Regions from separate parts of the Streptomyces sp. NPDC020299 genome, predicted to be linked through region 3. Evidence: riboswitches for the same ligand, from Rfam matches in the RefSeq annotation. Region 3 holds a riboswitch; each other region holds the start of a gene.
The links. A riboswitch is a leader RNA that binds a small molecule or an ion and turns the genes downstream of it on or off. The one in region 3 is predicted to bind cobalamin.

Region 1 (5,702 bases), on a different contig from region 3:
GACGATGTACTCGTCGTCCTTGGCGAAGGTGACCCCGGAGACGTCCAACTCCGGCGGGAAGGCGACGAACTTGAGCCGTACGGGGCGGTCCAGCCGCGGGCTGAGCGTGTCGCACACGGCGTGCAGGAACGCCTCGGGCCCGGTCGGCGGGGTCAGGGTGCGGGCGGTGTCGCGGACGAGCTGGGCGAGGAAGCGCTTCGGCGATCTTTTCCGGCTCACTGACGGTCCTTCGTGATGTCCGCGCTCGTGTCCGTGTTCCCGGCACCCGTGTCCGTGTTCCCGGCGCTCGGGTCCGTGTCCTCGGATGTGATGATCATCTCGGCCAGGTCGGCGAGCGTGGCGAGCTGACGGGGGTTCATCCGCGGGGCGCGCATGGCCAGTCGTACCAGTCCGCTCTCGCGCAGCCGCAGCAGCGGGTCGGCCTGCGCCTCCAGGCTCTGGAGCACCGGCAGGAGGGCCTCGTACAGGGCCTCCGGCTCGTCCGCGGTGAAGTATCCGGCGGGGAGGCCGAAGAACCTGCGCAGCCGGTCGGTGTGTTCCAGGCTCGGCATGCCGCTCTTGCGCCACTCGCTCAGCCACTGCCGGCTGGTGCCCGCGATCCTGGCCAGCTCGTCCAGCGAGTAGCGCTTGCCGTCCGGTCTGCGCCGGGTCTCGCGGATGAAGTCGAGCCGCTGCCGCACCCGTTGGGCCAGCCCGGTGTCGGGGGCGGCGCCGCCCGCGAGCAGTCGGGCGACCACCTCGGCGGGGATGCCGGTGCGGTACGAGAGGCCGGCCACGTCCAGGACCTCCGGTAGCCGGCCCGGCCGTTCGGTCAGCTCCCCGAGCCGGTCGAGCAGGCCGGCGAGCGGGGCGTGGGCGTCACTCACCGATGTCCCCCCTGGGCATGTCGTCGGTTTCGTGGCTGAGTTGACGCGAGGCTACCGGGTCGCCCGCCGGTCGAGAAGTGATGTCAATGACAGCTGCTGAATTAGGCAGCAATCGTTGACAGTTGAGGCTCGCGCGGGACAGGATCATGACGCCACCCGGCCCCGGCCCCGGGTGCCGCCTATGGGGGAGCGGCATCGGGGGTCGGGACAACCCGGGTCGTCAGCGGATGAGCGTCCGTACCAACTCCACGGCCTCCCCGAGGAGTTCGACCTCCCGTGCGCTCATCGTCGGATTGGCGGCGCGCCGCCGCCGCGCCTCGGTCAGCCCCGTCTCCGTCAGGCCGGACGGGGCGGCGAGCAAGGCGGTGAGCAGCGCGCGGGCCGGGGCGGCGAGGGCTTCGCCGCCGACGGCGACCTCGGCGAGGATCACCGCGGACATGCCCCAGTCGAGACCGGGCGGCCCGTCCTCGGCGTTGCTCCAGTCGATGACCCGGGGACCGTCCGGGGTGAGGATCACGTTGTCGGGGTGCAGGTCCAGGTGCAGGACGCGGGCGCCGGGGGCGGCGGAGTCCCGGGCGGGGACGGCGTGCAGCAGCCGCAGCAGCCGGGCGAGTTCCGCGCCCGCCTCGGCCGCGCCCAGCGAGCCGTCCAGGAGGGCGGCCAGCATGGTCGGTCCGGACAGCCGTTCCATCACCAGGTCGGTGCGCGAGCCGGACGGCCGCACCCGGGGCACCGGGTAGCCGTGCTCCCGTACGTACGCCATCACCGCGCCGTCCGCGGCGGCGTCCCCCCGGCCCGCCCGGTCGCGGCGCAGCACCCACGCCTCGTCGATCTCGTACACGTCGGCCGTCCGGCCGGAACCCAGCGGTCTCCCCGTCGGCAGCATGACGCGACCCTAGCCACCTCACACGGCCCCCTGACTCCCCTGACGCACAGCCGCCTCCCAGCCGCTGTCTACCGCCGGGTACAGTGTCCGGGCGTCATCACACCCGTACGGGGGGAAGCCGGTGCAATTCCGGCGCTGACCCGCAACCGTAAACCGTCACGACGGTGAGCCGGACTGCCCCGTACGGACGTTGACCGGCTCACGTGCGCGGCAACCCGCCGCGCGCGGCACCGTCGAGGTCTACGGAGCCGAGCCGCCCGGGGTGTCCCCGTGCTGCCCGTGCTCCCCCGCAGGGAGAGGCAGTAGCCGACCATGAACGTCCGCCGCAGCGCCGCGGTTCTCGCCACCGTCGGCGTCATAGCCGCAGCCGCGCCCGCCACGGCCGCGTCGCCGTCGCCCTCCCCGTCGACGGCGCTCCCGTCCGGGCTGTACGGCAGCACGGACCCGAAGTACGACGGCGTGTGGCGGCAGTCCCTCGCGCTGCTCGCCCAGCGCACGGCCGGTGTCCGGCCCGCCGCGAAGGCCATCGACTGGCTGGTCGGGCAGCAGTGCGCCGACGGGGGCTTCGCCGCCTACCGCCCGGACCCCGCCAAGTCGTGCGCGAAGACCTCCGCCCAGGCCGACACCAACAGCACGGCCGCCGCCGTACAGGCCCTGCACGCGCTCGGCGAGCACGAGGGGGAGGTCCACAAGGCCGCCGTCTGGCTGAAGGCGATGCAGAACGAGGACGGCGGCTGGAGTTACACGCCGGGCTCGCCCAGCGACACCAACTCCACCTCCGTCGTCATCGGTGCCCTCGCGGCGGCCGGCGAGCACCCCCTCCAGCTCCGTACCGAGGGCAGGACCCCGGCCGAACTGCTGGCCAAGTGGTCCATCCCCTGCGACGAGGACGGCGGCGGCGCCCTCGCCTACCAGCCGGACAAGAAGGGCAAACTGGCGGCCAACGCGGACGCGACGGCGGCCGGGGTGCTGGGCTCGCTCGGCAAGGGCTTCGTGACGACGGCCGGGAAGGCACCGGAGGAGGGCTACGTCTGCGCCAACTCCGACAAGCCGCTCGCCCCGCAGCAGATCGCCCGCAACGGCGCCGCCTACCTGGCGGACCAGACGCACGACACCGGCCACCTCACCTCCAGCCTCCCCGGCGCCAAGGACCAGCCCGACTACGGCAACACCGCGGACGCGGTCGTCGCCCTCGCCGCACAGGGCTGGGCGGATCAGGCGCAAAGGCCGTACGCCTGGCTGGAGAAGCACGCGGCGCAGTGGGCGAAGCAGTCCGGCCCCGCCGCCTACGCCGAGCTGATCCTCGCCGCGCACGCGATGGGCGCCGACCCGCACGACTTCGGCGGTACGGACCTGGTGCGGGCGCTCGACGCGACCGGACCGGCGCCGCAGACGGCGGCAACGGGACGGGCGACCGGCGCTGAGACCAAGCCGGCGAAGCACGACTCGGGGACGAAGGTGTGGTGGATCGTCGGCACCGGCCTCGTCGCCGGCATCGGCATCGGCTTCCTGCTCAGCGGCCGCCGCAGGAAGCAGCAGCCGTGATCGTCGTCCGCCGTGCCGGGGCGCCGCTCCTGGCCGCGCTCCTGGCCGCGCTCCTGTGCGTGGTGTCGGCCGGGCAGGCCCAGGCCACCGGCTACCGCTACTGGTCCTTCTGGGAGCGCACCGGCGGCCACTGGACGTACGCCACGCAGGGCCCGTCCACCGCGCGTCCCGCCGACGGCGACGTCCAGGGCTTCCGCTTCGCGGTGAGCGAGGACTCCGCCAGTGCGACGCGGCCACGCGGCACCGCGGACTTCGACGCGATCTGCGCCAAGGTGCCCGCACGGGAGGGCAGGAAGCGCATCGCCCTGGTCCTCGACTTCGGCACGGCCGCCGACGCCCCCTCCGGAGAAACCCCGCCCGGCCGCCGGACGGCCTGCGCGGCGGTCTCCGGCGACGGGACGACGGCGGACGCGCTGGCCGCGGTGGCCGGGCCGCTCCGCTACGACACCAACGCACTGCTGTGCGCGATCGACGGGTATCCGCGCAAGGGGTGCGGGGAGCAGGTGGCGGCGGGGAAGCCGGCCGAGGAACGGGCCGGGAGCAAGCCCTCGCACAGCACGTCGGACGGCCCGTCGGTGGGCCTGCCGGTGGGAGTGGGTGCCGTCGTGCTGCTGGGCGCGGCGGCGATATGGCGGGCTCGGCGCCGTGGCCGCGCGTAGCGTCCCCGCCCTGCACCCCGGTGCCTGGTGGCTGTGGTCCATAGGCCTGGGCACCGCGGCCACCCGCACCACCAACCCCCTCCTCCTCGCCCTCCTGATCACGGCTTCCGCATACGTCGTGGCCACCCACCGCGGCAGCGCCCCCTGGGCCCGTTCCTACGGCGCCTTCGCCAAGCTCGCCCTCGCCGTCCTCCTCGTCCGCCTCACCTTCGCGGTGGTGCTCGGCTCCCCCATCCCCGGCACGCACGTGCTCGTGACCCTCCCCGAAGTCCCGCTCCCCCACTGGGCGCAGGGCATCCGCCTGGGCGGCGAAGTCACCGCCGAGGGAGTGCTGTTCGCGGTGTACGACGGCCTGAAGCTGGCCACGCTGCTGATCTGCGTCGGCGCGGCGAACGCCCTCGCCAACCCGGCCCGGCTGCTCAAGTCCCTGCCCGGCGCGCTCTACGAGACGGGCGTGGCCGTGGTCGTCGCCCTCACCTTCGCGCCGAACCTGATCGCCGACGTCCAGCGGCTGCGCGCCGCCCGCCGGCTGCGCGGCCGCCCCGACCGGGGCCTGCGGGGCCTGCTCCAGGTCGGACTCCCGGTGCTGGAGGGCGCGTTGGAGCGGTCCGTCGCGCTCGCCGCCGCGATGGACGCCCGCGGTTACGGCCGTACCGCCGACGTCCCCGCCCGGATCCGTCGTACGACCGCCGCCCTCACCCTGGGCGGCCTGCTCGGCGTCTGCGCGGGCACGTACGGCCTGCTCACCGCGGAAGGCGGCACGTACGGGCTGCCGGTCATGGTCGCCGGGGTCGCCGCGGCCCTCGCGGGGCTGCGCCTCGGGGGCCGCCGTACCCTGCGCACCCGCTACCGGCCGGACGCCTGGAACGCGCGCGCCTGGCTGGTCGCCGCGTCCGGCGCGGCCGTCGCCGCGCTGCTGACGCTCGCCTCCGTGCGCGACCCGGACGCCCTGCACCCCGGGGTCGTACCGCTGACCGCACCCGAACTTCCCCTCTGGCCCGCGGCGGCCGTGCTCCTCGCTCTCCTCCCCGCCTTCGTCGCCCCAAGCGCCCCCGCCGCCCCCGCCGTCACCAAGGAGTCGTCGTGATCCGCTTCGAGGACGTCTCCGTGACCTACGACGGCGCGGCCGAACCAACCGTCCGCGGTGTGGACTTCGAGGTGCCCGAGGGCGAACTCGTGCTGCTCGCCGGCCCGTCGGGCGTGGGCAAGTCCACCGTGCTGGGCGCGGTCAGCGGGCTGGTCCCGCACTTCACCGGCGGCACCCTGCGCGGCCGGGTGACGGTCGCCGGCCGGGACACCCGTACCCACAAGCCGCGTGAACTCGCCGATGTGGTGGGCACGGTGGGCCAGGATCCCCTCGCGCACTTCGTCACGGACATCGTGGAGGACGAACTCGCCTACGGAATGGAGTCCTTGGGGCTCGCGCCGGAGGTGATGCGGCGGCGCGTCGAGGAGACCCTCGACCTGCTCGGCCTGGCCGACCTGCGCGACCGGCCCATCGCCGGCCTCTCCGGCGGCCAGCGGCAGCGGGTCGCCATCGGATCGGTGCTCACCCCGCACCCCAGGGTCCTCGTCCTCGACGAACCGACCTCGGCGCTCGACCCCGCCGCCGCGGAGGAGGTGCTCGCCGTCCTCCAACGGCTCGTGCACGACCTCGGTACGACGGTCCTGATGGCCGAGCACCGGCTGGAACGCGTCGTCCAGTACGCCGACCGGATCGCGCTCCTGCCCGCCCCCGGCGCGGCC
Region 2 (5,702 bases), on a different contig from region 3:
TCGACGTCGTGCCCGCCGGCCTCGATGAGGCGGTGGATCAGCTCGTCCCCGTTGTCGGGGTACTCGCTGACCCCGTACCCGGCATCCCTGAGGGCGTCCAGCACCCGTACCGCCGAGGCCGGCGTGTCCAGGCCCACCGCGTTGCCGACCCGGGAGTGCTTGGTCGGATAGGCGGTGAAGACCAGCGCGACCTTCTTGTCGGCGTTGGCCTTGTGCCTCAACTGGGCGTGGCGTACGGCGATCCCGGCGACGCGCCCGGCCCGCTCGGGGTCGGCCACGTACACCGGCACCTCGTCGGGGCCCTGCTCCTTGAAGGAGAACGGCACGGTGACGATCCGCCCGTCGAACTCCGGGATCGCCACCTGCATCGCCGCGTCCATGGGGGAGAGGGCGGCATCGGACTCGTCCCAGGCCGCGTGCGACGAGGTGAGGCACAGGCCCTGCAGCACGGGGATGTTCAGGTCGGCGAGCGCCCCGATGTCCCAGGACTCCTCGTCACCGCCCGCCGAGGCCTGCGAGGCGTGCGTGCCGCCCGCGGCGAGCACGGTGGCCACCAGGGCGTCCGCCTTGCCGAGGATCTCGTACAGCCCCGCGTCCGCCCCGCGCAGCGAACCGCAGTAGACGGGCAGGGCGTTGGCGCCCCGCGCCTCGATCGCGTCGCACAGGGTGTCCACGAAGGCGGTGTTGCCGCTCAGTTCGTGGGCGCGGTAGAAGAGCACGCCGACGGTCGGGCGGCCGTCCTGGAGCGTACGGGAGCCGTGCACACCGTACTCGGGCATCTTCCGCGGCTCGACGAACCCCTCACCGGTCAGCAGCACGGTGTCGGACAGGAACCGGGCGAGCTCGGTCAGGTTCTCCGGGCCGCCCTCCACGAGGTACCTGAGCGCCTCGGCCACGACACCGGCGGGCACGGACGACTCGGCCATCAACTCGGCGTCGGGCACGGCCTCGCCGCCGAGCAGGACGGTCGGGACGCCCGAGGCCTTCAGCGTGGCGAGCCCGTCCTCCCAGGCGCGCTTGCCGCCGAGCAGCCGTACGACGGCGATGTCGGCGCCCGCGAGGAGCGACGGCAGCTCGCCCGCCACGTCCACCCGGGTCGGGTTGCCGATCCGGTACGACCCGCCGGAGGCCCGCGCCGCCAGCAGATCGGTGTCGGCGGTCGACAACAACAACACTGTGCTCATACGGGCGCTCCCGGTGGAATGAAGGACAGTCCTTGCGGCGCGCCCGACTCGATGAGCCGCCAGAGCGCGTCCGTGTCCGCGTGCTGTTCGATCAGATCGCCGAGCCGGTCGAGCTGCTCCTCGCGCAGCGCGGCGAACGACGTGTCGGGGGCCGGTACGAAGCGGCGGCCCGCGGCGGCCGCCACCTCGCGCAGGAAGGCCCGCCGGAAGCCGTCCGACTCCAGCGAACCGTGCCAGTGCGTGCCCCAGGTCTGGCCGACCCGGCAACCGTCCAGGAAGGGAATCCCGCCCGTCACTTCGGCGACCCCGTGATGGATCTCGTATCCTTCGACCGGCTCGCCGAGGGCTTCCCCGACAGGCCGGGTGAGGGTCTTCTCGCGGGCGAACCGCACGCGGACGGGAAGGACCCCGAGGCCGTGTACCTGCCCGGCGCGCGACTCGACCTCGTCCTCGATGTGCTCACCGAGGATCTGGAAGCCGCCGCAGATGCCGAGCACGGGCCGCTGTTCGGCGGCCCTGCGGACGAGCGCCTCGGCAAGCCCCCGCTCCCGCAGCCACTCCAGGGCCCGGACCGTGCCCCGCGTCCCCGGGATCACCACGAGGTCGGCGTCGGCCAGTTCCTCCGGCCGGTCCACGAACCGCACCACGACACCCGGTTCGGCGGCCAGCGCGTCCACGTCCGTGAAGTTGGACATCAGCGGGATCGCGCACACGGCGACCCGCAGCACGTCCTCGCCGACGGGCGGGGCGGTGTTCGACTCGCGGACCGTGCCCCGCAAAGACACCCGCAGTCCGTCCTCCTCGTCGATGCCGAGCCCGTGCCGGAAGGGCAGCACGCCGTACGTCCGCCGCCCGGTGAGCCCGAGCAGCATGTCGAGGCCGGGTTCCAGCAGGGAGACGTCGCCGCGGAACTTGTTGACGAGGAACCCGGCGACGAGTTCCTGGTCCTCGGGGGAGAGCAGGGCGACGGTCCCGAAGAAGGAGGCGAAGACGCCCCCGCGGTCGATGTCGCCGACGACGAGCACGGGCAGCCGCGCGTTCCTCGCGATCCCCATGTTCACGATGTCGGTCCGCCGCAGATTGATCTCGGCGGGCGAACCGGCGCCCTCACAGATCACCGCGTCATACGTGCCCCGCAACTCCTCCAGGCACTCCAGCACGGTCCCCAGCAGCCGCTGCTGGCGCCCCCCGTGGTAGCCACGGGCGCTCAGCTCGCCCACGGGCTTGCCCAGCAGCACCACTTGGCTGCTCTGTTCCCCACCGGGCTTGAGCAGCACGGGATTCATCAGCGCGGTCGGCTCGACCCGGCACGCCTGCGCCTGCATGGCCTGTGCCCGCCCGATCTCCGCGCCCTGGCGCGTCACGAACGAGTTGAGGGACATGTTCTGCGCCTTGAAGGGCGCGACCTTGACCCCCTGCCGCACCAGCCAGCGGCAGATCCCGGCCGTGACGACGCTCTTGCCCGCGTCGGAGGTGGTGCCGGCGACGAGGAGACCCCCGCTCATTTCCCACGTCCCTTCACGAGGATGCGCGCGGCGGCGGTGACGCCGAGCGCCAGGAGACCGACGCGCCTGGAGAGCCGTACGGCCCGGTCGATGTCGGGCACGGCGACGGCGCGTCCCTCCTGGTGGAGCACCGGCCGGTGCTCCACCCGCCCGCCGTACGAGAGCGTCCCGCCCAGCCGCACGCCGAGCGCCCCCGCGAACGACGCCTCCACGGGCCCGGCGTTGGGGCTCGGGTGCCGGTCCGCGTCGGCCCGCCAGGCCCGTACGGCACCGCGGCGGTCGTCCCCGGCCGCGGCGGCCAGTACGGCGGTCAACCGCGCCCCCGGCCAGCCCGCGAGGTCGTCCAGCCGGGCCGAGGCCCACCCGTACCGCCGGTATCGGGGCGACTTGTGCCCGACCATGGCGTCGAGGGTGTTGACGGCCCGGAAGCCCAGCAGACCCGGGACCCCGCCCACGGCTCCCCACACCAGGGCCCCCACCACCGCGTCGGAGGTGTTCTCGGCGACGGACTCCACCACGGCCCGGGCGATCCCGTCGGCGTCGAGCGCCTGCGGATCCCTTCCGCACAGGTGCGGCAGCCGCGCCCGGGCGGCCTCTACGTCCCCGGCCTCCAGGGCACGCCCGATGCCACGGGCCTCGCGGGCGAGGGAGGTTCCGCCCACGACGGCCCAGGTGGCGGCGGCGGTCAGCGCGACGGAGGCGGCACGGGAGGGACGTACGGCCGCGGCGGCGACGGCTCCCAGGCCGGCGGCACCGCCCACGCACACCGCGGTGTGCAGCGCGCCCCACCCCCGGTGGTCCCGCCACAGCACCCGCTCGACGGCACCGGCGGCCCGCCCGAACGCGGCCACCGGATGCCCGCGCCGCGGGTCACCGAGCAGATGGTCGCCGAGGAGGCCGGCGGCGGCGCCGTACGCGAAGACGCGATCGGCACGCATCGGCTCAGCCGGCCGTGGGGGCGGGCAGCGATCTGGTGCGGTACCTGAGAGCCTGCGCTCTCAAACGGCAGGCGAGCATGGCGATATGTCCTCACTCAGGGTGTCCGCGCCCTGGTTCGACGAGACCGGCGGTGGGAGTTCCTGGCTCCCGGGGCTACCTACCCCGGTGACAGTGGCGGGACCGCGCCGGATTCACACCGGCTTCCTCCCTTGCCGCCGTACATGGCTCCGGAAGTCCACCACGGCCCCGGAAGGGCCGTCAACTTGCCGTTGACCTGCACGGGGAGAGTGTGCTGAGGCCCACATCGAAGCCCGGGTGGTGGTGGGGCGGCATGCGAAAGGCTCCTTCCCGAAGACTTCGAAGTCTTCGGGAAGGAGCCTGTTCGAGGCCTGGGTCAGGCCTTGTGCATGATCAGGTAGATCCCGTAGGCCACCGCTGCCGCGCACGCCGCGAAGCACACGTACGCCCCGGTGACGGCCAGCGCCGCCGAGTCGCCCTGCGCGACGGCGCGTTCGCGTCGTGACAGGCCCTGGACGCCGAGGGTGAAGAGGGCCACCAGGCCGACGGTGACCGCGAGGCTGACGCCGAAGACGGAGCCGAGGGCTGCCCAGTCGATCTTCATAACAGAGGCTGCTTTCTTGGTGCCCGGGTGCCCGGGATCAGACGGCGGCGGCCGGCGGGGTCGCCGGGTCGGCGGCGACGGGTGCCGCAGGGGACGGGATCGTGGCCGACAGGTCCTCGGCCACCACACCCACCGGGGGCGGGGTGACGACGGCGATCGCGGTGGTGATCACGCCGGCCGGCTCCTCGGTCTCGTTGACGTTGCTCGCGTCGACCACCTCGCGGCGGGAGAGCTTCCAGATCGCGGCGCTGGAGGCCACGAGGAAGACCGCCACCAGCGCGGTGCCCCAGTCGCCGAGGTCGGTGACCGTCTCGGCGAGCGCGCCGACCAGCGCGGCGGCCGGGAGGGTCAGCGCCCAGGCGACGAACATCCGGGTCGCCGTGGACCAGCGGACCACTCCGCCCTTGCGGCCCAGGCCCGCGCCCATCACGGAGCCGGAGACGACATGGGTGGTGGAGAGGGAGAAGCCGAGGTGGGAGGAGGCGAGGATGGCGGTCGCGGCGCTGGTCTGGGCCGCGAAGCCCTGCCGCGGCTCCAGTTCGGTCAGGCCCTTGCCCATGGTGCGGATGATGCGCCAGCCGCCGATGTAGGTGCCGAGCGCGATGGCCATGCCCGCGGAGAGGATCACCCAGGTGGGAGGGTTGGAGCCGGGGGCGATGGAACCGCCGGCGATCAGCGCGAGGGTGATGATGCCCATCGTCTTCTGCGCGTCGTTGGTGCCGTGGGCGAGGGAGACCAGACCGGCCGAGGCGATCTGGCCGGCGCGGTAACCCTTGCGGGTGGCCTCGCCCTCGGCGTTCTTGCCGATGCCGTAGGAGAACCGGGTGGCGAGCATCGCCGCGATGCCCGCGACGACCGGCGCGGCGACCGCCGGGAGCAGCACCTTGGTGACGAGGACGTCACCGTGGACGGCACCGAAGCCCGCGGAGGCGACGGTGGCGCCGATCAGGCCGCCCATGAGGGCGTGCGAGGAACTGGAGGGCAGCCCCACCAGCCAGGTGACCAGGTTCCAGAGGATCGCGCCGACCAGGGCGGCGAATATGACCTCGGGACGTATGCCGTTCTCGTCGACGAGACCCTTGGAGATCGTGTTGGCGACCTCCACGGAGAGGAAGGCGCCCACAAGGTTGAGCGCGGCGGACATGGCCACCGCGACCTTGGGCTTGAGTGCACCGGTCGAGATGGTGGTGGCCATCGCGTTGGCGGTGTCGTGGAAACCGTTCGTGAAATCGAACGCAAGTGCGGTTACGACCACAATCGCGAGGATCAGCGAGAAGCTTTCCATTTACCCAGGCATTCTTTCGAGCGTCGTTGGCTGGTTGACCGTAAGCAACCTGGGTGAACGGAAGATGAACTGGGATGGGCATTGTGGTGCCGGATACGGAGGTGGCCGTTCCGCTCCGGTTTGGCCCTTCGGCTAGTCGCCCCTCGCGAACGACTTCAGTCCGGCCG
Region 3 (5,702 bases):
CACCAGTCGGGATTCCTGGACGAAAGGTCGGTCACGGCGGCTCCCTCGGAAAGGACGACGGGGAGAGCCTGTCCACATTGCCGGGAAAGCGAACCCTCACACTCCACGGAGTAGATCATTCCGGGCACATGCCCGCCGGGGGCGCTGCGGTGCTCCTCGCGGGTGGCACGGCCATCGTCCTCGCGACGCACCGGTCAGCCTCCGTCGACCGCGCAGTGCCCGAGCAAGTGACATCCACCGGCACGCCGATCCCATCCGCCTCCGAGTCGACCCCACCCCCGACGCCCGACGCTCGCGGCAGCGCCTCCGGCAGCCTCGCCGGAGGCGAGACGCGGCCATCGTCGTCGCGACTCGCCGGTCAGCCTCCGTCGGCCGCGCAGTGGCTGAGCAGGCTCTGAACCTCCGCGTCCACCACCCGGTACCTGACCACCCGCCCTTCCTTCTCCCCCGCCACGACCCCCGCGGCCCGCAGCAGCCTGAGCGCCTGCGACACCGCGGGGTCGTTCATTCCCGTCGCGATCGCCAGATCGGACACGGCGAGCGGGCCGGTGCGGTGCAGGGCGAGCAGCAGAGCGAGCCGCTTGGCGTCGGCGAGCAGCGAGAAGCGGTCGGCCCAGGCGCGCACATGGCCGGGTTCGCCGATCGCGGCGATGGCGTCGCACACCCGGTGACCGTCGATGGTGCGACGGTCCGCGCGGTCGGCAGGCACGAGATGCATACCGTCATATTCGCAGGCGCGGTTCTGTGATCTTCAATACCTGCGCAGGTACGCAGCTTTGCAGACAACTGCCCACCCCCCTACGGTGGGCGGGCCGTGGTGTTCGGGAAGTCGATGCGATGTCGACGCGGCCCTCGCCACTGTGATCGGGGAGTTCCCGTCCCGTCCGGCACCCGCCGGGCCACTGGTCGTACGACCGGGAAGGCAGGGACGGAGGACGTCATACCCGTAAGCCAGGAGACCGGCCACGGCAGCTCACGAAGTGATCCACGAGGTGCTGGAGCGTGAACCGGATGACCCTGCCCGAGACCCGGCCCGAGACCAAGGCCGCCTCCTTCCGCTGGCGGCGCGAGGACACCGTCAAGACCGCCGGGCTGATGGGTGTGATCGCCGCCCTCCACGTCGTCGCCTTCGGCATCCTGTTCCTCCTCGTCGCCCCCGGTCACTACGAGGTCGGCTCCAATGCCTTCGGCATCGGGCTCGGCGTCACCGCCTACACCCTCGGCATGCGGCACGCCTTCGACGCCGACCACATCGCCGCGATCGACAACACCACCCGCAAACTGATGGCGGACGGCAAGCGGCCGGTGTCGGTGGGCTTCTGGTTCGCGCTCGGGCACTCCAGCGTCGTGGTCCTGCTTGCCGCGATGATCGCCGGCGGCACACAGCTGGCGGGCCGGGTGATGAACGAGAACTCCCGTACCCACCAGGTGCTGGGCGTCATGGGTACGACGGTCTCGGCCACGTTCCTCTATCTCGTGGCCGCGCTCAACCTGGTCGCCCTCTTCGGCATCCTGCGCGTCTTCCGGGCGATGCGGGCGGGTTCGTACGACGAGCAGGAGCTCGAACAGCACCTCGACTCCCGGGGCTTCATGAACCGCGTCCTCGGCCGCCTCACCAGGTCCATCACCCGCCCGGGCCAGATGTTCCCGCTGGGCTTCCTCTTCGGCCTCGGCTTCGACACGGCGACCGAGGTCACGCTGATGGTGATGGCCGGCTCGGGCGCGGCGGCGGGCCTGCCCTGGTACGCGATCCTCTGCCTCCCCCTCCTCTTCGCCGCCGGGATGAGCCTGTTCGACACCCTCGACGGCACGTTCATGAACTTCGCCTACCAGTGGGCGTTCTCGAACCCGGTGCGCAAGGTGTTCTACAACCTCACCATCACCGGCCTGTCCATCGCCGTCGCCTTCGTCATCGCCACGATGGAACTCCTCGGCCTCGAACTCGGCAACGTCGGCTATCTCATCGTCGGCCTGTTCGTGGTGGTGTGGGCGGCGGCGGTGGCGTACTGGAAGGTGGCGAGGGTCGAGGAACGCTGGACGCCTCAGCCCCAGACCGAGACCCCGGCCCCCGCCACGACCGACCAGTAAGCCCGCCGCTCCGCCTACGGCCGCTCGACCGTCTCCAGGTACAGCTTCACGAACCGGTCGACGTCCACGTCCAACGCCACGTCCACCAGGGCCTGTTCACGGACGCCCTCGTGGATCTCGGACTCGCCAGGCCGGGGCCGGCGGTCGACGATCGTCTGCCCCCGGCCCGGACCGGGCGCGAGACAGACCTCGACGGGCAGCAGCCGGGTGGTGATGCCCTCCGGGTCGGCGACCGCGCAGACCGCGCCCGCGTCACCCAGGCCGCCCGCCGCCTCGGCCTCGGGGGAGCCGCCCTGTGTGGCCGGCCGGTGCGCGAGCAGCTCGCCGGCCAGCCGGGTGCCGGGCTCGGCACTCGCCCGCAGCCGTCGTACGTGGACGCCGGGGACGACGACCCGCTGGAAGACGTCCAGCCCGTACATGGTGATCGGCACACCCGCGGTGAGCAGGACCGCCGCCGCCTCCGGATCGTGCCAGACGTTGAACTCGGCGACGGGCGTGGCGTTCCCGGTGGCCACCGCGCCGCCCATGAACACGATCCGCTCGATGTTGCCGGTCACCTCCGGATGGGTGCGCAGCAGCAGCGCGATGTTCGTGAGCGGGGCCGTCGGGATCAGGGTGACCGGACGGGGCGAGGCGAGGATCTCGCGGCGCAGCAGCGTCACCGCGTCCACGGCGGCCGGGGCCCGGGTGGGCGCGGGCAGCCCCAGGTCGCCCATACCGTCGTGCCCGTGCACGTGCCGGGCCGAGCGGGACGGCTCGATCAGCGGCCGCTCGGCACCCCGGGCCACCGGAACGTCCGGCGCGCCCGCCTGCTCCAGCACGGTCAGCGTGTTGCGGACCACCCCGTCGACGTCCGTGTTCCCGGCCACGCACGTCACCGCGCGCAGCTCCAGGTCCGGGTGGCGGACGGCGAACAGCAGGGCGAGGGCGTCGTCGACACCGGTGTCGCAGTCGATGATCACGGGAATGGGCTGACCGGTCACGGCGGACTCCTTCCGTTCGTACCCGACCCTAGGACAGGTCTGGGACGGCCCCCTATGTCACCAGGTCACTCCCACAGTCCGGTACCGCGCGCCGCCACCCGGTCGCCGATCCGCCGCAGCAGGTCCTCGACCGGTAGAGCCCCGGGCCGCCGGCCGTCCCGCAGCCGTACGGCGGCCAGGCCCGCGCCGGCCTCCCGGTCGCCGATCACCACCTGGTACGGCACCAGGCGCCCCGCGCGGATCCGGGCGCCCAGGGTGCCCTGCCCGGGACCGGAGAGTTCGGCCCGCAGGCCCCGCGCGGCGGCCTCCCGCACCACCGCCTCCGCCTGCTCCGCCTGGGCCTCGGCGACCGGCAGCACGACCAGCTGCACCGGTGCCAGCCAGGCCGGGAACGCGCCGCCGTGCTCCTCGACGAGATGCGCGACCGCGCGCTCCATGCTGCCGATGACGCTGCGGTGCACCATGACCGGGCGGTGCTTGGCCCCGTCGGCGCCGATGTAGTGCAGGTCGAAGCGTTCGGGCTGGTGGAAGTCGATCTGGACGGTGGAGAGGGTGGCCTCACGGCCGGCGGGGTCGGTGACCTGCACGTCGATCTTGGGGCCGTAGAAGGCGGCCTCGCCCGCCGCCTCCTCGTACTCCTGCCCGGACTCCGCCAGCACCTCGCGCAGCATCGCGGTCGCCCGCTGCCACAGGGCCGGGTCGGCGACGTACTTGCCGCCCTCCCCGGGGAGCGAGAGACGGTACCGGGAGGCCCGGATGCCTAGGTCGGCATAAGCGCGGGCGATCAGGCCGAGGGCCGCCCGGGCCTCCTCGACCGCCTGGTCCAGGGTGCAGAAGATATGGGCGTCGTTGAGCTGGATGGACCGCACCCGGGTCAGCCCGCCCAGCACCCCGGACGGCTCGGACCGGTACATGGCACCCAACTCTGCGATCCGCAGGGGCAGTTCGCGGTAACTGTGGGAGCGGGAGCGGTAGATCAGTGCATGGTGGGGGCAGAGGCTGGGCCGCAGCACGACCTCTTCAGCCCCGAGTCGCATGGGCGGGAACATGTCGTCGCTGTAGTGGTCCCAGTGGCCGGACAGCTCGTACAGCTCCCGTTTGCCGAGGACGGGCGAGTACACATGCCGGTACCCGGCCGCGCGCTCCGCCTCCCGGACGTACTCCTCCAGGGTGTGCCGTACGACGGCCCCGTCCGGGAGCCAGTACGGCAGCCCCGCGCCCATCAGCGGATCGGTGTCGAACAGGCCCAGTTCACGGCCGAGCCGGCGGTGATCGTGCATCGCGGTCTCCTCGCGGGTGGTGTGGTGGCCGGGACGAGAACCGGGAGCGCACACGCCGAAGCCCCGGGGCACTCGCCCCGGGGCTTCGGACTTGAGGTCACCTGTCAGCGCACCGGGACGTACTCCGGCGTCGTCGTACGGAAGGGGGAGGACGGGGCGCGCTTCATGGGGGGACGGTAACAAGGGTGCGCGGCGGGGGCGACGCATTTCTTTCGCGGGCGGGGCGACGCATTTCGACGCCGGCCGGCATTACTCAGACCAGGGCGGCCATTTCGACGCCGGCCGCCATTATTCAGCCCGTCCGGCGTTTGAGGACGAGGCCCCTTCAGGGCCGAAGCGGGGGTCTGGGGGCGGCAGCCCCCAGCGACGGGACAGCACCCCCGCGCCCCCTCACCCGGACGGCCCCGACAGACTGGTGACCCGCCGGAGGCAATGGTGGCGTGGGTACATGCCCCACCCCCCGGTCGCCCGCCGCCCCGCCGCCGCCGTCGCCGTCACCGCGGCCACCCTGCTCACCGCCTCCGCCTGCCTGGCGAGCACGCCGGGGCAGGCCCGGGATCCGCTTGCCGCGCCCGTCTCGACCGAGCCGCGTACCGAGGCCGGCCTCACCGCCGCGCAGACCCGGGCCGCACTGATCGGCGAGGCCGATCTCGGCGCGCCCTGGGTGCCGTCGGAAGGGGCGGCGACCTGGCGGGACGGACTGCTGAAGGCGACGACGACCGCCGCGCCCGACTGTCAGCGGCTGCTGGAGGCGCTGTACACCGAGGAACCGCTCGGCCGGCCGTCGGGCAGCCGAGCCGTGGCGGCACTCGACGACGGCGCCGACCAGGCCCAGCTGCGGTACCAGGTCGCCGCCCACCGCCCGGCGGACGTGGACCGCGCGCTGGCCTGGCTGCGGACGCTGCCGGGCACCTGCGGACAGTTCCTGGCGACGACCACGAGCTCGGGTGTCGAGGCCGTCCAGGTGGAGGAGTTGCCGCTGCCGGCCGTCGGGGACGCCCGTCAGGGCCTGCGGGTGACGCTGACCGGCGAGAGCGACATGAACGGGCAGGCACCCGTGCTCACCCTGGAGGTCGCCGCGGTACGGGTCGCGGACGAGGCGATCGTGCTCACCGACGGCGCGCTCGGCACCGTACCCCCGGACGACAGCACCCGCCGGGCCCTGGAACTCGGCGCGCAACGCCTGACCCAGATCCGCGACCGGGCCCGTACCCAGGTCTAGGCCGGGCCTAGGCCCGCTCCTCGTGGAACCGCTTGCGGTGGGCCACCACGTCGTGGGCCATCTCCAGCGCCGTACGCCCGCAGGCGAAGGCGTGGCCGCGCAGGCGGGCGAGGGCCTCGTCCGCGTCGA
Region 4 (5,702 bases), on a different contig from region 3:
GCCAAGCGCCGCCGGGCGGCGAGTAGTGGGAGACGGACGAGTTGTGAGCATCCTCAACGAACCCCAGGGTGCCCCGACGGCTGAGGACTCGTACGCGAACGAGCTGCCGCTGAGGCGCAGGCAACCCGGCAATGTCGTGGTGAAGTGGCTGACGACCACCGACCACAAGACCATCGGCACGCTGTATCTGACGACGTCGTTCGCGTTCTTCCTCATCGGCGGCGTGATGGCGCTGCTCATGCGCGCCGAGCTGGCCCGGCCGGGCCTGCAGATCATCTCGAACACGCAGTTCAACCAGGCGTTCACGATGCACGGCACGATCATGCTGCTGATGTTCGCGACGCCGCTGTTCGCCGGCTTCACGAACTGGATCATGCCGCTCCAGATCGGCGCACCCGACGTCGCCTTCCCGCGGCTGAACATGTTCGCCTACTGGCTGTACCTGCTCGGGTCGTCGATCGCGGTGGGCGGGTTCCTCACCCCGGACGGGGCGGCCGACTTCGGCTGGTTCGCCTACTCCCCGCTGTCGAACGCGATCCGCACGCCGGGCGTCGGCGCCGACATGTGGATCATGGGCCTCGCCTTCTCCGGCTTCGGCACCATCCTCGGCGCCGTCAACTTCATCACCACGATCATCTGCATGCGCGCGCCGGGCATGACCATGTTCCGCATGCCGATCTTCACCTGGAACGTGCTGCTGACCGGTGTCCTGGTCCTGCTGGCCTTCCCGGTCCTGGCCGCCGCCCTGTTCGCCCTGGAGGCGGACCGCAAGTTCGGTGCCCACGTGTACGACGCGGCCAACGGCGGCCCGATCCTGTGGCAACACCTCTTCTGGTTCTTCGGCCATCCGGAGGTGTACATCATCGCCCTGCCGTTCTTCGGCATCGTCACGGAGATCATCCCGGTCTTCGCCCGCAAGCCGATCTTCGGCTTCATGGGACTCGTCGCCGCGACCATCTCGATCGCCGGTCTGTCCGTCACCGTGTGGGCGCACCACATGTTCGTCACCGGTGCGGTGCTGCTGCCGTTCTTCTCCTTCATGACCTTCCTGATCGCGGTCCCGACCGGGGTGAAGTTCTTCAACTGGATCGGCACCATGTGGAAGGGCTCGTTGAGCTTCGAGACGCCGATGCTGTGGGCGGCCGGCTTCCTCGTCACGTTCCTCTTCGGTGGTCTGACCGGCGTCATCCTGGCTTCGCCTCCGATGGACTTCGAGGTGTCCGACTCCTACTTCGTGGTGGCCCACTTCCACTACGTCGTCTTCGGTACGGTCGTGTTCGCGATGTTCGCCGGATTCCACTTCTGGTGGCCGAAGTTCACCGGCAGGATGCTGGACGAACGCCTCGGCAAGGTCACCTTCTGGACGCTGTTCGTCGGCTTCCACACCACCTTCCTGGTCCAGCACTGGCTGGGCGCCGAGGGCATGCCCCGCCGGTACGCCGACTACCTCGCGGCCGACGGCTTCACCACCCTGAACACGGTCTCGACGATCGGTTCGTTCGTGCTCGGCCTGTCGATGCTGCCGTTCCTCTACAACGTGTGGAAGACGGCCAGGTACGGCAAGCGGGTGGGCGTCGACGACCCGTGGGGCTACGGCCGTTCGCTCGAGTGGGCGACCTCCTGCCCGCCGCCGCGGCACAACTTCGTCACCCTGCCGCGGATCCGCAGCGAGTCCCCGGCGTTCGACCTGCACCACCCCGACATCGCGATGTCGGAACAGGAGGCCGGCGGAGTCCGGGCCACGACCGACCGAGGACACGGGTGAGCGGTCCGCCGCGGCCGCGGCCCGGAGCCGGCGGGGACCTCGGCAACGAGGTGGAGGGATACCTGCTGTGGCAGGCCAGGATCGCGGAAGCGGAGCAGCGGGCGCGGGAGTTCACCCATCCCCTGGAGTGGCTGACGACGGCGCAACGTGAGGACGTCGAACGGCGGTACGTCGCCGACAGCCTGCACCGCGCCCGTACGGATCTCGAACGGGTCGCGGCCCGGTGCGTGTCGCTGCGCGCCGAGTACGAGCACCGCTACCGGGCGCTGCGGCGGCGCTGCGTAGGCATGGTGCTCGCCGTGTGCGCCGGCTTCACCACCGTGGCCACACTGCTGCTCATCCTCTGACCCGGCCGGGCCACACCGTCCGGACCAGGCCGCCATGCGCGGCATCGACCGTCCAACATGACCTGAACCGTAGGGAGATCAACTATGTACGCAGCCGTCAGACGGTACTCAGGAGTGACCGATCCGGCCGAGGCGGGGCGCCGGGTGAACGAGGGTTTCGTCCCGCTCATCCGTGAGATCCCCGGCCTCGTGGCCTACTACTGGGTCGACGCCGGCAACGGAGTCATGGTTTCCACCAGCATCTTCGAGAACGAGGCGGGGGCCGACGAATCGATCAAGAGGGCGGCCGTCTTCGTACGGGACCACCTCGCGCCGCTGCTCCCCAACCCTCCCGAGGTCATGTCCGGCCAGGTCGTGGCTTCCGTATGACGCAGATCGGCGACGCGCGACGGGGCACCTCCCTGTTATGTTCGCGGCCGGGGCGGGCGATCCGCGTCCCACGCCGACCGCAGGAGGAGCAGCCACGTGACGAGCCGTGTCACCTTCGTGTCGGCCGCGACGAGCCCGTCGCTGCGTCAGGCCCGCTTCTACGACGGCGACTCGCTGGACGGCGTCGGGGCGGCCCGCGCCCGGTCGGCGGCCGGGTCGTTGCCCGCGCCGGCCCGGGTGTCCGCGTCTCCGAGTGTGCGCTGTCGGGAGACGGCGGTGGCGCTCGGTCTCGAGGCCGTTCAGACGCCGGAGTTGCGGGGTCTGGACGTGGGCCGCTGGCGGGGCAGCACTCTTGACGAGGTGGCGGCTGCCGAGCCGGAGGCGGTGGGCCAATGGCTCGCAGACCCCGGCTGGGCAGCCCACGGTGGGGAGTCGGTGCGGGACGTGTGCGAGCGGGTCGGGCGCTGGCTGGACGCCGCACAGGACACGGACGGCCGTACACTCGCCGTGGTCGAGCCGGAAGTCGTACGGGCCGCGGCCGTTCATGTACTGGGCCTGCCCGCATCGTCCTTCTGGCGGCTGGACGTACCGCCGCTGACGGCCACGGAGCTCAGTGGCCGGGCCGGACGGTGGAATCTGCGGCTCGGGCAGCCGCTGGCCGCGTCGGACACCGTCCCGGCGCGCTGAGGCCGTACGGGCGCGTCCCGCCCTGCACGAGAGGGGGCCCTCGGAAGGTTTCCGAGGGCCCCCTCTCGTATCCCGAAGCGTTCAGTTCGAGGCGGGAACTCTCCGCCCCGACGGGGCTGCCGCGGGCTTGGGATTCAGCTGCCGCTCGGCCAACTCACCGAAGAGCAGGCCGAATCCGCCCCACAGGACGGTCTGGATGGCCAGGGCCGACAGACGGAACCGCCACAGCAGGGTGGCCGGGAAGTCCTTCGGCACCTCGTTGATCGCCGGCAGGAACGCGTACGCCAGACCGATCACGACGACGAACACGGCCGCCGCGACCACCGTCGCCCACCAGGTGCCCAGGCCGGGCGCCAGGCGCTTGCCCAGTATGGTGGCGCCGATCGCGAGAAGGACGCTGAGCACCATCATCAGGAAGTACAGGGTGGTCCGCTTGCCGATGGTGTCGGGCTCACCGACGGACGGCGGGTTGGCCGGGTACTTCAGGAACGGTACGACGTACACGGCGAGCAGCGCGCAGCCGGACAGCAGCAGCGCCGTCGCACGCGGGCCGAAGCGGCCGATCCGGCCCAGCGCGAAGCAGTACGCGAGCGCGGCGATGCCACCGAAGGCGACCCCGTAGACCAGGACGCCGGTGGCGAGCCCGGCCGTGGACTGCAGGGAGCGGGAGACGACCTCCATCTCGTGCTCATGGGAGTGGGCGTCCTCGAAGCTGATCGCCTTGTCGACACTCGGCTCACCGAGAAGGTAGGCGGCGACCAGGGCGAGCACGCCGGCGGCCAGGCCGGCGAGCATGCCCCGCACGAGGAGATTTCTTACCGTTGCGGAATTCATGGGCGTGCGGCGTCCCTCGCGTCAGTGGCAGGGGAAGCCGAGCAGGTGGCGGGCGTCGTGCACCCACTCGTGGACGTCCGTGCCGCTGAGCACGGAGGTGGCGCCCTGCTCGGCGCCGACGAAGTACAGCAGGACGAGCATCAGGATGCCGAAGAAGACCGCCCAGGGGGCTATCGCCTTCAGCGGCAGCGTGGCGGGCACGGCGGGAGTGGTGGCTGTCGGCTGGGCGACGGTCTGCGCCATGGCAGAACCTCCTCCGGGAGTTCGCGTCCCATTTCGGTGGTGCACAGGACGACGGCCACGGGTCTGACTTGCCGGACACCCCGAAGGGCGTCTGGCATACAGTGGCGCGACCGTGCCGGATTCCCACCGGCTTCCGTCTCGCCGTCGTCAATATCGGACAGACCGTACCGCGTGACGCGGACACGGCCAAGACCGCACCACCCGGCGTGATCTTCCTCTCGAGCCGCGCGGCCGGCCGCACACGGGGCAGGCGGGTCAGGCGGGTCAGCCGTGCCGGCGTGAGCGGGCCGCCGAGAGCATGGACTTCCAGGATCGGTTTCGTTTGAAGGGCATCTCGAAGAGCTCTGCGAACAGCCAGGCCGACAGGATCGAAGCGGGCAGCCCCAGAACCACCGTGAAACAGAACGTGGGCAGTCCGGCCGATACGTAATCCGGGGCGATTTTCCGAACGATGACCATGACGATCGGCAGATGAATGAGGTAAAGGCTGTACGAGAAGTCGCCGAGGCCGCGCATGGGCCGCGTGGCCAGAAGCCGCATCACAGAGACGGGACGCCCGGTGGCGATCGCCGCCAGAAACATGGTCATGGCGGGCGCGACGGCGAGATCCACCCAGAAGTAGTGCTTTATTGTCCAGGTCGATCCCTGGACAACTATGAGCAATATCAGCGGCATGACGGCCACAGCGGCGAACCAATGCCAGGGCATGCGCCGTACCTTTTCCCGCGCGACAATGATTCCCGCGCCGACCAGACCGGCAACGAATACGGGCGCGAGATTCGGGGCAAGCCAGTTGTCACCCTCGACGGGTAACGAGTTTTCCGCCAACAGCCCGCGCAGGGCCACGAGTAGTGTCACGCCCGTGACCAGGAGTACCGCTCCCAGCCGTCGCCGGACGAACAGCAGCAAGGGAAAGACGAGATAGAGCTCCGCCTCCACGGCGATCGACCAGAACGCACCATTCGGCGTGCGAGCCGTGAACACATCCTGGGCCACCAGCCCATACACGATGATTGTTCTGAGGTTCGGCGGCCCATGATGGGAGGCGGGCACGACAAAGTAACCGACCACCGTGCTGAATGCGAGTGCGGCCCAATACGGCGGAAGGATTCGCCAGGCGCGACGCCGCAGGAACCGTGCGACACCGCCCTGTCGCCACCCGTGACGTGCCGGGGAAATAGCCAGCGAGAAACCGGACAGCACGAGAAAGAAGACGACGGCGAGACGCCCGTACATCAGCCAGCCCAGCCAGAACGGTCCCGAGTTCCTGGGAAACCCGGGAAAGGCCAGCAGCCAGCAATGAAAAAGGACCACATACAGTGCGGCCATACCGCGGAGCCCGTCGAGCCCCGGCACATGAATACCGCTGTTGACTTTGCTCCCCCCGCCCCCCTGCCGTACCAGGACGGCTATGTCAGACTCGCTGCTGACGGGACGGCTCGATAATGATGAAATTG

Region 1: linked by a shared signal. The riboswitch ahead of ACH45E_RS13585 (prenyltransferase/squalene oxidase repeat-containing protein) and the one ahead of ACH45E_RS09630 (HoxN/HupN/NixA family nickel/cobalt transporter) in region 3 are both predicted to bind cobalamin.
Region 2: linked by a shared signal. The riboswitch ahead of ACH45E_RS42825 (cobalamin biosynthesis protein) and the one ahead of ACH45E_RS09630 (HoxN/HupN/NixA family nickel/cobalt transporter) in region 3 are both predicted to bind cobalamin.
Region 4: linked by a shared signal. The riboswitch ahead of ACH45E_RS15110 (CbtB-domain containing protein) and the one ahead of ACH45E_RS09630 (HoxN/HupN/NixA family nickel/cobalt transporter) in region 3 are both predicted to bind cobalamin.

The regions. Positions count from the first base shown of each region.
Region 1 covers NZ_JBIRWL010000004.1:471,480-477,181, forward strand. The annotation lists gene ACH45E_RS13570 (hypothetical protein) at 1-219, opposite strand, end outside; gene ACH45E_RS13575 (XRE family transcriptional regulator) at 216-866, opposite strand; gene ACH45E_RS13580 (phosphotransferase) at 1,087-1,752, opposite strand; cobalamin riboswitch at 1,823-1,952, shown strand; gene ACH45E_RS13585 (prenyltransferase/squalene oxidase repeat-containing protein) at 2,065-3,297, shown strand; gene ACH45E_RS13590 (SCO2322 family protein) at 3,294-3,956, shown strand; gene ACH45E_RS13595 (energy-coupling factor transporter transmembrane component T) at 3,943-5,043, shown strand; gene ACH45E_RS13600 (ATP-binding cassette domain-containing protein) at 5,040-5,702, shown strand, end outside.
Region 2 covers NZ_JBIRWL010000030.1:58,518-64,219, reverse strand. The annotation lists gene cobN (cobaltochelatase subunit CobN) at 1-1,184, opposite strand, end outside; gene ACH45E_RS42830 (cobyric acid synthase) at 1,181-2,689, opposite strand; gene ACH45E_RS42825 (cobalamin biosynthesis protein) at 2,686-3,627, opposite strand; cobalamin riboswitch at 3,743-3,883, opposite strand; gene ACH45E_RS42820 (hypothetical protein) at 4,023-4,250, opposite strand; gene ACH45E_RS42815 (inorganic phosphate transporter) at 4,288-5,535, opposite strand; gene ACH45E_RS42810 (lysozyme) at 5,668-5,702, opposite strand, start outside.
Region 3 covers NZ_JBIRWL010000003.1:377,455-383,156, reverse strand. The annotation lists gene ACH45E_RS09640 (glycoside hydrolase family 13 protein) at 1-35, opposite strand, end outside; gene ACH45E_RS09635 (metalloregulator ArsR/SmtB family transcription factor) at 359-718, opposite strand; cobalamin riboswitch at 799-983, shown strand; gene ACH45E_RS09630 (HoxN/HupN/NixA family nickel/cobalt transporter) at 1,012-2,088, shown strand; gene ACH45E_RS09625 (nucleoside hydrolase) at 2,103-3,071, opposite strand; gene thrS (threonine--tRNA ligase) at 3,137-4,405, opposite strand; gene ACH45E_RS09615 (hypothetical protein) at 4,800-5,573, shown strand; gene ACH45E_RS09610 (GAF and ANTAR domain-containing protein) at 5,581-5,702, opposite strand, start outside.
Region 4 covers NZ_JBIRWL010000005.1:165,446-171,147, reverse strand. The annotation lists gene ctaD (cytochrome c oxidase subunit I) at 44-1,765, shown strand; gene ACH45E_RS15130 (cytochrome C oxidase subunit I) at 1,762-2,112, shown strand; gene ACH45E_RS15125 (hypothetical protein) at 2,197-2,481, shown strand; gene ACH45E_RS15120 (histidine phosphatase family protein) at 2,578-3,168, shown strand; gene ACH45E_RS15115 (CbtA family protein) at 3,250-4,002, opposite strand; gene ACH45E_RS15110 (CbtB-domain containing protein) at 4,024-4,245, opposite strand; cobalamin riboswitch at 4,282-4,426, opposite strand; gene ACH45E_RS15105 (acyltransferase) at 4,510-5,601, opposite strand.